DNA from 2 places in the Staphylococcus sp. Z5-21 genome. Region 1 is predicted to be linked to the other one. Evidence: riboswitches for the same ligand, from Rfam matches in the RefSeq annotation. Region 1 holds a riboswitch; the other holds the start of a gene.
What was found. Region 1 has a riboswitch for S-adenosylmethionine ahead of metK (methionine adenosyltransferase). Riboswitches for the same ligand answer to the same signal wherever they lie in the genome.
Positions count from the first base shown of each region.

Region 2: another riboswitch for S-adenosylmethionine. It lies ahead of M1D64_RS02920 (Na+/H+ antiporter NhaC family protein); the one in region 1 lies ahead of metK (methionine adenosyltransferase).

Region 1 is NZ_CP096462.1:1,019,370-1,025,642, forward strand. It holds gene menC (o-succinylbenzoate synthase) at 1-77, shown strand, start outside; gene yidD (membrane protein insertion efficiency factor YidD) at 67-318, opposite strand; gene ytkD (RNA deprotection pyrophosphohydrolase) at 378-854, shown strand; gene M1D64_RS05125 (alpha/beta hydrolase family protein) at 838-1,629, shown strand; gene pckA (phosphoenolpyruvate carboxykinase (ATP)) at 1,725-3,314, opposite strand; SAM riboswitch class I at 3,481-3,592, shown strand; gene metK (methionine adenosyltransferase) at 3,703-4,899, shown strand; gene M1D64_RS05140 (nuclease-related domain-containing protein) at 4,998-5,906, shown strand; gene M1D64_RS05145 (aldo/keto reductase) at 6,115-6,273, shown strand, end outside.
Region 2 is NZ_CP096462.1:628,367-634,639, reverse strand. It holds gene M1D64_RS02935 (alpha-glucoside-specific PTS transporter subunit IIBC) at 1-209, opposite strand, end outside; gene M1D64_RS02930 (MurR/RpiR family transcriptional regulator) at 425-1,192, shown strand; gene M1D64_RS02925 (SRPBCC family protein) at 1,283-1,789, opposite strand; gene M1D64_RS02920 (Na+/H+ antiporter NhaC family protein) at 2,153-3,445, opposite strand; SAM riboswitch class I at 3,561-3,661, opposite strand; gene M1D64_RS02915 (flavin reductase family protein) at 3,792-4,403, opposite strand; gene M1D64_RS02910 (SDR family oxidoreductase) at 4,607-5,488, opposite strand; gene M1D64_RS02905 (amidohydrolase) at 5,569-6,273, opposite strand, start outside.

The DNA.
Region 1 (6,273 bases):
CAGGTATATTAAAAGGAGGCTCAATTTATTTTGAGCCTCCAGTGGTAAATCATAAGATATTGAATTTTATTTGTTAATGTTTTTATCTTTTTTATGCTTTGTTTTCTTTAGCGGTACGGGATCAAAGCCACCTTTATGAAGCGGGTGACATTTTGAAATTCTTTTAATACCTAACCATGTGCCTTTGAAGGGACCATACACTACTATGGCTTCTCTAGTATATTCAGAACAGGTTGGATAAAAACGACAAGTTGCAGGGGTTAATGGTGATATAAAGCGTTGATATATATGGATAAGTCCTAGAAATATAGTTTTCATAATTTTGCCTCCAACAAAAATCTTAGCATAGCTAGTTTAACATAATAAGGGGAAGAGTGATGTATGTGAAGTTTAAAGACAAAGAAAATGACGATGTGTACCTAACATTTAAAAAGAAAGCAGATTATGCCAACGGTAATCATGTACTTATAATCCCTAAATATAAGGGTAGCTTGTTATTCACAAAACATAAAATACGTGGTATTGAATTTCCGGGTGGTAAAAGAGAAAAAGGTGAGGCGAGTGAAACTGCTGCAGCACGAGAAGTCTTTGAAGAAACTGGCGCAACGATTAAATACTGTGAATACATAGCGCAATATAAGGTTGATCGTCAAATTGGAATGTCCTTTACTAAAGATGTCTTTATGGTGGAGATAGAAGCTATCACTGAGCAACCAGATTATTTTGAAACGGATGGACCACTATTGTATAAATCATTATCTGAGATTCCAGAAGATAAAAAAAGTTACTTATTGAAAGATCCAGCAATATTACAATGTTTAGAGAGAGTGATTGAACTTGGATTTTATTCATAAAAAGAGAATGCCGGTTGAATCAAATAGCCATATATTTGATGAAGTAATCTATAGAGTAGATCATTTAAATGTTAAGGGGCTGCTGATGACACCTCATGCAAAAGTGCAGAGAATTGTTTTATATTTACGAGGTGGTAAAGGGCAAGTAGGTAAGGTGAGAACGGGAAGATTGATGCAATTTGCGGATGAACATACATTGGTCTTTGGACCTTATTATAGAGGTAATAATGGTAGCGAAGGCAAAGATGAGTTTTATGGTTCGGATCTGCATGACGTTACAGTTGCGATACGTTTGTTAAATCAAAAGTACCCTGGTATTCCCATTCACATGATTGGTTTTTCTAGAGGTGGACTTCAAGGTTTATTAACATTTCAAGATTTACCGGTGACGAGTTATATTATTTGGGGCGGTGTCTCAGACATAAATCTGATGTATGAAGAACGCGTTGATTTAAGGGGAATGCTTAAACGTATGATTGGAGATCCTAAAAAGAATATAGAAGCTTATAAACAACGTGATGCTATCGCTCAAATTAAAAACACAAGCCCGCCCATATTTATAGTTCATGGGGGTAAGGATAAACAAGTAGGTATTCATAATGCTTACTATTTAGTGGAACAACTTGAAAAGATTGGTGCGACATTTCGTACTTATTACCAAATGTCGGAGGGACACGTACCAAGACCATTTGCGCTCAAAGATACGCTACTGGCAATTAAACAGTGGATGGATGATGTTGAACAGAACAAGCTTAAAAACCAATATGATAGATAAGATGTTATAGATATAAAGTATTTACAAATAAAAAGTAGCCATGTAGTTTTCTATTGTAATAGAAGACTACATGGCTACTTTTCTAATATTTTAAATTATTCAAATCCGCCATTGACGGCTAATTCGTCAACATCTTCTCCAAATTTTTCAAAATTAGATTTAAAACGATTAATTAAATCTTGAGCTTGTGTTCTGTATGCTTCTGGCTTACTCCAAGCATTGATAGGATTGAGCAATGTTTGAGGGACATCTTCTACTTCAACAGGAATATCTAATCCGAACATATCATCTTTCACATATTCTGCATCTCTCAATTTACCTGTAATGGCTTGATTAACCATTTGTCTTGTATAATTTAGGCTAATACGACGTCCAACGCCATACTTTCCGCCAGTCCAACCCGTGTTAACTAAGTAAACATCAACGCCATGTTTATCTATTAAGTTACCTAATAAATCAGCATAAACTTTAGCGTTTAATGGTAAGAATGGGGAACCAAAACAAGTAGAGAATGATGGTTCAGGCTCAGTAACGCCTCGTTCTGTTCCAGCTAATTTAGCAGTGAAACCACTTAAAAAATGATACATCGCTTGGTCTTTGGTTAATTTTGAAATAGGTGGTAATACACCAAATGCATCTGCAGTTAAGAAAATAATTGTATTAGGATGCGCTGCTTTAGATGGTGTCACAATATTATCAATGTGGTGAATAGGGTATGCAGCTCTAGTATTTTCCGTGTATTGCTTGTCGTCAAAATCAACATCGCCTTCTTCATCAACAACAACGTTTTCTAGAATTGTTCCGTATTTAATAGCATCATAAATTTGTGGTTCTTTTTTCTGTGATAGATTAATTGCTTTTGCGTAACAGCCACCTTCGATGTTGAAGATACCGTTATTATTCCATCCATGCTCATCATCACCGATGAGTTTACGTGTAGGGTCAGCAGAAAGTGTTGTCTTTCCAGTACCTGATAAACCAAAGAATAGAGCTACGTCGCCTTTTTCGCCAACATTTGCTGAACAATGCATACTCATAATGTCATCTTTAGGTAGTAAGTAGTTCATTACGGAGAAGATTCCTTTTTTCATTTCACCAGCATATTCAGTTCCACCTATTAGGATTACTTTATGTTTAAATGATGTGATAATGAAGGTTTCTGAATTTGTACCATCTATGGATGGGTCTGCTTTGAAGTGAGGTCCAGAAATAATAGTGAAGTTTGGTTTGATTTCTTGAGCTTCTTCATTTGTACTTGGACGGATGAACATGTTTTGAGCGAACAAATTATGCCAAGCCAATTCATTAACAACAGTGAGTTTTAACTGTGAATCTTCATCGCTACCTGCATAACCGTTAAAAACATAAAGCTCATCTTTCTTATCAAGATAGTTTAATACTTTATCATATAAATTTAGAAATTTTTCTTCTTCGATAGGTTGGTTTATGTTGCCCCAATCGATGTCATCTCTATAAGATGGCTCAGTGACAATAAACTTATCTTTTGGTGAACGACCAGTATATTTACCAGTTTTTGCATTGATGGCGCCTAATTCCGTTAGTTCGCCTTCATTATTTTCTAAAATTTTATTATACAACTGAGTTGTAGATAATTGAAATAATGAAGATTGCTTGTCTAAAATGCTTTCAATTTTGCTTGTATAAGTGTATGTATCTACCGCCATACTTGATCCCTCCACGCTATTTAGTTGATGTAAGCCTTTACAATTACAGAGTATAACATATATAGATTAATAGTCCACACCAATTTCAAAGGAATTTTAAATAAATATTAATAAATGTAAAATTGACATTATATGTTAGATTAGGTACTATATAGATTAACGGATTCTCTTATCCTGAGTGGCGGAGGGACATGGACCCAATGAAGCCCAGCAACCTCTTCTTAATTGAAGAAAGGTGCCAAACCGTTTGCAGACAAATAGCGTCTGAACGATAAGAGCGAATGGACGTATAAAGGGCCTTCTCTCTATTTACTATAGTGTAGAAGGCCTTTTTTAATGAGCTCAACAGAGAGAGAATTTTCGTAATTTAAAACTAAAGGAGCAAATTATGACATATAATAAAAGATTGTTTACTTCAGAATCTGTAACAGAAGGGCATCCGGACAAGATTGCTGACCAAGTATCGGATGCGATTTTAGATGAAATTTTAAAAGATGACCCAAATGCACGTGTGGCTTGTGAAACGACTGTAACCACAGGTATGGCTTTAATTTCAGGAGAAATTTCAACAACAACTTATGTTGATATACCAAAAGTAGTTAGAGAAACAATTAAAGAAATAGGTTACACACGTGCGAAATTCGGTTATGACAGCCAAACGATGGCTGTATTAACAGCAATTGACGAACAATCTTCTGACATCGCACAAGGTGTAGATACAGCTTTAGAATATCGCGACGAAGCTTCTGAAGCGGAAATTGAAGCTACGGGTGCAGGAGATCAAGGCTTGATGTTTGGTTATGCAACTAATGAAACAGATACGTATATGCCGTTACCCATTTTCTTATCACATCAGTTAGCTAAACGCTTATCTGACGTACGTAAAGATGAAATTTTAAAATACTTGCGTCCTGATGGAAAGGTTCAAGTGACAGTTGAATATGATGAACAAGATAAACCAGTTCGAATAGATACTATTGTTTTATCTACGCAACATGCTGAAGATATTGAATTGGATCAAATTAAAGATGATATTAAAACACACGTTATTTATCCAACAGTGCCAGAGTCATTATTAGATGAACAGACGAAATTTTATATTAACCCAACTGGTAGATTTGTAATCGGCGGTCCTCAAGGAGATGCAGGACTAACAGGTCGAAAAATCATCGTGGACACATATGGTGGATATGCACGTCATGGTGGTGGATGCTTCAGTGGTAAGGATCCAACTAAAGTTGACCGCTCAGCTGCATATGCTGCACGTTATGTAGCTAAAAATATTGTTGCAGCTCAATTGGCTGAAAAATGTGAAGTACAATTAGCGTATGCGATTGGTGTTGCTGAACCGGTTTCAATTTCAATAGATACATTTGGTACTGGTAAAGTCAGTGAATATGAATTAGTAGAAGCTGTAAGAAAACATTTTGATTTAAGACCTGCCGGAATTATTAAAATGCTTGATTTAAAACATCCAATTTATAAACAAACAGCTGCATATGGTCATTTTGGACGTACTGATGTGCTATTACCATGGGAAAAATTAGATAAAGTTAACTTATTAAAAGATAGTGTCAAAGCTTAAACTGAGACAAAATGTTTAAATTTTAAACTTTACTATCGAATACGATGTGCATATCTATTATAATTAAGTTACTGAACACATAAAGGAGCGTTTTTGTTATGAATTCATTTGGACCAATAGAGATTGGTTTAATCGTGGCAATTGTCGTAGCAGTCATTTGTTTGATTTTATTTATTGTTGCTTTAAAAAGTAAGAAAAAAGCGCAAGAAAAAGTTGAAGCGCAATATAAATCAAGAGAGCAACAACTGAGCGATGAGCATGAAGAAGAGCTAGAAAAAGAAAGAATTGAAAATAAAAAAACGGTAACAAAACAAAAAGAAGAATATACGGCTGCGGTTAATTCTAAAGATAGAGAAATTGATGCATTAAAATTATTCTCTAAAAATCAAAGTGAATATGTAACTGATATGAGATTAATAGGTATTCGCGAACGACTTGTAAATGAGAAAAGAATTCGTCCAGAAGATATGCATATTATGGCAAATATCTTTTTACCAAGGAATGAGTTTAGTGATGTGCAACGTATCAGTCACTTAGTCCTAACACGTACAGGTTTATATATCATTGATTCACAATTGCTTAAAGGTCATGTGTATAATGGCGTAAGTGCTGCACAATTTAAAGAACAGCCGATGATGGAACAAGTATTTAATACATTAGATCTTGATGGTCAAGTTCCACAAACACTTGTCTTAGATCAAAATGAAGATAAAGATGCTTTATCATTTGTTAATTACACGACGCATTTAAATGAAATTGAAAGACTTGCTGGTGATATCCAAACAGAATTAAATTTAAAATTTACACCAACAACTATCTTATACTTCAACCCTAAAAATGATGGCGATGTTACGATTACAAATTATGCACAAAGTTCAAATTCAAAAGTTTTAGTAGGACCAGAACAATTAGACGAATTCTTTAATAAATTTGTCTTTCATGGTCGCATTCAATACAATGTTGAAGACTTACAACGTGTAATGGATGAAATCGAATCATTTAATTAGAATATTATGAGATATAAAAAAGCTACAGACAAAGTTAGTTCACTTTTGTCTGTAGCTTTTTGTCATATATAATAATATTTCGACTTTTTAAATTGTTCTAATTAAAAGTATCCTGAATAGATATTTTTAAATTTATAAGCATTATTATTTATATTTTTGATAATATTCATTAATATAAACATTAACTTAACTAAAAGGGGACTTTAACTTGGAAAATATTAGTTTTTATAATGGCAATGAAATGCCTATAGTAGGTTTAGGAACGTTCCGTGTTGAAAATAACGATGAGTGTAAAGCGTCGGTTAAACATGCGATTGAGAGTGGTTATACACATATCGATACAGCCATGATTTATGAAAATGAAGAT
Region 2 (6,273 bases), 390 kb from region 1:
ACAAAGACGATTTCCATGTGATTAAATATCGTCCAACCACCTGATTCAATCACAGACCAAATCTTAAACCAATTCGTTCCTTCTTCTGCAATACTCCCCATAATTGATGGATTTTTAAATAGTGTTGCAAACCCAAGTACAATACCGAAGAAAGCAAACATTAATACAGGTACGATCATTGCACTGCCAAACCTTTTAATTGCGTTCATAACTATGTTCCCTCATTTCCTATCAGTTCAATTTTCAAAAATTTAAAACATCTATACTTTATTATTATATTCAATCATATTCATTGCTTATGCTTAATATTAAAGGAAACGCTTACATAAAAACAATAGTTTGACGTCATTTGGAATAATTTTGTATAATCAGATTATATTTTCAAAAGTCGAAAATATTTTCATGAAGTGTGAGGTGATTACCATTGTTTTTAGATGAACGCGTCAATAATAACTTTAATAAATTAAACGAAAATGATTTACATATAGCACATTTTATTAATACACATATTAATCAATGTAAAACGATGAAAATACAAGAATTAGCTGCGAATACCCATGCATCCAATGCGACGATCCATCGTTTTACACGTAAGCTTGGGTTTGACGGATACAGTGATTTTAAATCTTATTTAAAATTTGAAACAGAACAATCACATCAGCTACCTTCCGACTCTATTGAAGGATTTAAACAAGAAATTGAAAATACGTTCACTTATTTAGAGCGCATTGATTATGAACTGATTACCGATAAAATTAACCAAGCCGAAACGGTCTATCTATACGGTACAGGTTTAGCTCAGATGAATGTTGCTCAAGAAGCACAACGGATTTTATTAACAATTCATAAGAATATTATTGTCCTACATGATGTTCATGAATTTAAAATGGTCTTAAATAAAGCAACACCGAAAGATATCTTTTTTATCATTTCGCTTTCCGGAGAAACAACGCAACTTTCAGATATCACTAATTTACTGCAACTGCGTCAAAAATACTTTTTCTCAGTAACTACATTGAAAGATAACACGCTAGCACAAAAAGCAAATTATAATATCTATGTTTCGAGTAATACGTTTTATCTCGTAGATGGTATAGATTACTCTAGCTTTATCAGTTATCATATCTTTTTCGAAACATTGCTACGGAAATATAATGAACGCCAAGAAAAAGGCGAACTCAACACACACTAAAAAAAGGACTTACAAGCAATCAATTCATTTAGCATGCTTGTAAGTCCTTTTTTTATTTGTATTAAAATGATATTTTGTCGTTTTTTATAATTATAATTCCGCTTCAAATGTTTCTAATGCAATTTGTAGTTTATCAAATAACATTTCAAAACCATGTGCAGTAGAATCATGGTATTCTTTTTTCTTTTGCTTATATTCTAATGTTGTAAGTCTACGTTCTCTAGGAACATACGCAATATAATTGAAAATCATTTGTGTGATGCCAGGTGCTCTTTCGAATATTTCAACTTCTATCGTATCTTCAGAATCACTTAGCTCTGGCATACCTATGGTCATTACAATATATTCAAAAGGCGTTAACGTACGATATGATCCTTGAATTTTATTTTCTTTGCCTTTTCTTACATCAATAATCATATAGTTTCCATTTTGTTCAGCATCTACTTGTATTGATTTATTTGTTCTTTCTGTTGTCATAAACCATTGTTTAAGAAAACGTTCATCTGTCCACGCTTGATATAACAATTCTGGTTCAACTTTAAATAATCGTTCAAGACGTATCTCAACATTTTCATTCTCTACATTATATTTAGCCACGATGGATTGTTCACCTACTTTCACTCTTATTTCTATTCTAACGCATTATACAAGACTTCTAAACTATAATCATACGAAATATGAGTGGTTTGTATGATTTTATCAAACTTTCAACAACTTTATTTTATCGTTAATAGTCAGTAAACGTCAAAATTTTGCATTCTTAAATCTTTAACAATTAGGATTAAACTTAATAAAGCATCCTGTACTACGCCGTTAGTCTATACTTAAAAAAGAGAGTCAGAAATCAAATAATACATAAGATTCCGCACTCTCTCAATTTATATTAAACTTAACAATTTTGCATGACGACTGTTAATCATCCATACATATGAAATATTCACTTCACATGATTGTTAGGGTTTATTTCTTGTCCAATCTCGGCAATCTAAAGGCGATAGCAATCAGACCACAAATCCCTAATATCATCGGATAAATCGCATACGGTACCAATTCAAACGGTGATATAGATGCCACACCTGCTGCTGCAATAAGCTGTGGACTATACGGTAATAGTCCTTGGAAACAGCTTGCAAACATATCTAGAATACTTGCTGATTTACGCGGATCTACACCATATTCATCTGAAATGTCTTTAGCTAATGGCCCTGCCATTAATATAGAAATCGTATTATTAGCAGTTGAAATATCGGCCACACTCACTAAGCCAGCAATTCCTAGTTCTGCGCCACGCTTAGATTTCACTCTATTACGCACAAAATTAAGTAACCATGTAATACCACCATTGTGTTGTATCAATGCCACTAGACCACCAATTAATAGTGCAATAATGGCAATATCCTCCATGCCAATAATCCCTTTAGAAATAGAGTTTAATAACCCAATCCAATCAAAGGTACCATAAAATAAACCTATAATTGCCGAAAGTATAATACCGCCAATAAGTACAATAATAACGTTGACGCCGAATAATGCGAGTATGAGTACAAATAAATAAGGTACTACTTTTATAAGATCATAATCGTAGCTCTTAGATGCATCAATTTGTGCTCCATTTGTTAAAAACCAAAGTACAATGACAGTAATTATGGCACCAGGTAACACGATTTTGATGTTCACCTTAAACTTATCACTCATTTTTGTTTTTTGAGTTCTTACCGCAGCTATCGTTGTATCTGAAATCATTGATAAATTATCACCAAACATCGCCCCACCTACGACCGTCGCCATAGTGATGGCTGCAGAGACATCCGTTGCTTGGCTTAGTCCAAAGCCAACAGGCGCTATAGCTGCTACAGTGCCCACGGATGTACCCATAGAAAGTGACACGAACATACATATCACGAATAAACCTACAATGATTAAATTCTCAGGAATCAAAGATAGTCCCAAATTCACTGTAGATTTTACGCCACCCATATCTTCAGTTGTTTGCGAAAACGCTCCTGCTAATAAGAAAATGAGCATCATTAGTATAATATTGGAATGTCCTGCACCCTTAGTAAAAATTTCAACTTTCTTTTGAAATGATTCTTTTCTATTTAATACAAGTCCCACAATTGTCGCTACTAGTATCGCAACATTTAGGGGCATTGTAGTGAAATCGCCGGTAATGATACCAACACCTAAAAACATACCCACAAAAATAATTAAAGGTATCAGTGCCCATGCATTACCTTTCTTTGTCTCCTCCATACAAAACCAACTTTCCTTTAAGTTCAAACAGAACATCAATTTTTCTACCATTAAATAAACTTACTCAAATAAAAAACTCTTTCCAATTGAAGAAAGAGTAAACTTTGTACATTTATTCTTATCTTCTAGCATAAATGATGCTACTGGAATTGGCACACGCATAATCATGTTGCCGAAGTATCCACAGGCCAGTCCCTCCACTTCTCTTGATAAGTTATTTAATTTATTTTTCACAGTACAATATTAAATTAGTTTCGTCAATTACTGTTTTAAATTCTTGCTTAAACTTTAACAAATCTTAACAATTAGCTGATGAGCTAATGACTTCAGTCTTATCATTTATAAATTACTCTGTTGGTCGATTAATCGTAAATGATTGTCCTAATGCAGCATAATCATTTCCAGCTAAACGTGCCACAGGCGCTAATGCTTGTGCATCTATTTTACTATCATCAAAGTAAACTGCCTCATCAATGTGATACATCACAACCTCACCAATGATTAAATCTGATCCTTCTTGAGCATCGCCTAATGTAACGATTTGATTTAGTTTGCATTCCATTCGAATTTTGGCTTGTTCCACACCTGGTACAGGCACGACTTCTGATTTCACACATGTCAACTGCGTTCTTTCTAATTCATTTAGTGTTCTGTCTATAGGTGCAGCCGTTTTATTTATTTGTTCTACAGTCATTTCATCTGTAATATGAACTACAAATGAGCCTGTTTCTTCAATATTTAACGATGTATCTTTGCGCTTTCCTTGTGAACGTGCAGTAGAAATCATAATCATAGGAGGTGCGCTGCATACAACATTAAAAAAACTGAACGGTGCAGCATTTAAATTCCCATCTTTATCCTGTGTTGTCACAAATGCAACTGGTCTTGGAATAACACTACCACTTAGTAATTTATAATTCTGTTGTTTCGTTAATGTGTTTGCGTTATATTGTTTCATCCACATTTATACTCCTTTTAAAAATAATAAAAAAGCGAGACAGAAACCAAACATTGAATTTGATTTCTCAATCTCGCCCATATAACGTCGGCTATATGACTCATTGTAATATTCGCTTATCAAGCTAGAAGTCACAGGGTTTAGATGATACAACTTTAATGTGATTGAATCATCTCCACATTAGCTGTGACGTTTCATATAACCTAGTCTAACTGAGTACCACCTGTCACACCATATACTTGACCTGTTGTATAACTGGATTCTTCAGCTGCCAAGTGTACATATGTGCCTGATAATTCTACAGGTTGACCTGCTCTGCCCAAGACTTCCTTTTGTCCAAAGCTCGGAATTTTAGATTGCGGTTGACCACCAGAAATTTGTAATGGTGACCAAAATGGTCCTGGCGCAACACAATTCACACGAATGCCTTTCGCACCGAGTTCTTCGGATAGACTTTTCGTTAATGAAATAATCGCAGCTTTTGAAGCAGCATAATCATGTAAAATTGGGCTTGGATTGTAACCTTGAACTGAAGAGGTCAGCGTAATGGTTGCACCAGCTTGTAAATAATCTACTGCTTTTTGAACTGTCCAAAATATTGGATAAACATTCGTCTCAAATGTTTCTGAAAACGAAGCTGTGTCAAAACCTTTTATGCTTTCTCTATATTGTTGATGACCGGCGACAATGGTTACATTGTCTAACCCGCCAAGTTCGTTGTAAGCTGTTTCAACTAAATCGTAATTAAATTGTTCATCTCTAATGTCACCTGGAATTAAGACAGCTTTTCTTCCTGCTGCTTCAATGACTTGTTGTACTTCTTCTGCATCTTGTTGTTCTGCTGGAAGATAATTAATTGCTACATCAGCGCCTTCCTTAGCGTAAGCAATAGCTGCTGCTCTGCCTATAGCTGAGTCTCCACCAGTAACTAACATTTTATAATCATTTAAACGACCATAACCAGTATAGGATGTTTCACCACAATCAGGCTTTGGATCTAACTTACTTTGTAAACCTGGAACTGGTTGTTCTTGTTTTGGAAAATCTTTATTTGAAAATTTAGTTCTTGGATCTTGACCTGCCATTAAGAACACTCCTTAAATTATGAACTAGTTATTAAATACCCAACATTTCTATTGTCTAATCATAATTTAAGTATATTGCCTTAATTTTCATTCAATAATTTTTGTACAAAAGTAACAAAATAGTCAGGTACTTTTTCTAAAATACGTTCATCTGGGTCATATTTTGGATGGTGCAAATCATATTCACTATTAGAACCAATAAAGACAAATACACTTGGATACTTATTAGAAAAACCAGAAAAATCTTCGCCAATCGTCAACGGTTTATCCATAACACTGACATTGTATCCAACTTCTTTGGCAATTGCTATTGCATCATTTGTTAATTGCTCATCATTAACCACAGCACCAGGCAAGCGGTGATAAGACGTTTCAATGTCTACGCCAAATACTTCAGCAAGTCCGCTTCCAATGGCTCTTAATCTTTCTTCAATCAGTACACGTTTATCTTCATCAAAACTTCTCACAGTACCTTGCACATAGGCTTCGTCTGCAATAACATTCCATGTATTCCCACATGATACTTCTCCAATTGTAACAACTGCATTATCAAATGCTGATAAATTTCTACTCACAATAGACTGAACACTATTAATCAACTGTCCCAATACAATCATTGGGTCGTTACCTTGTTCTGGTTTAGCAGCATGCGCACCTTTACCTTTAATTTTAAATTCGAAACGGTCTACAGAAGATGTGATAACCCCCGATTTAACCGCAAATTCTCCAATATCTAACGTTGGATAATTATGATAACCTAACACGGCTTTCGCACCGTCAATTGC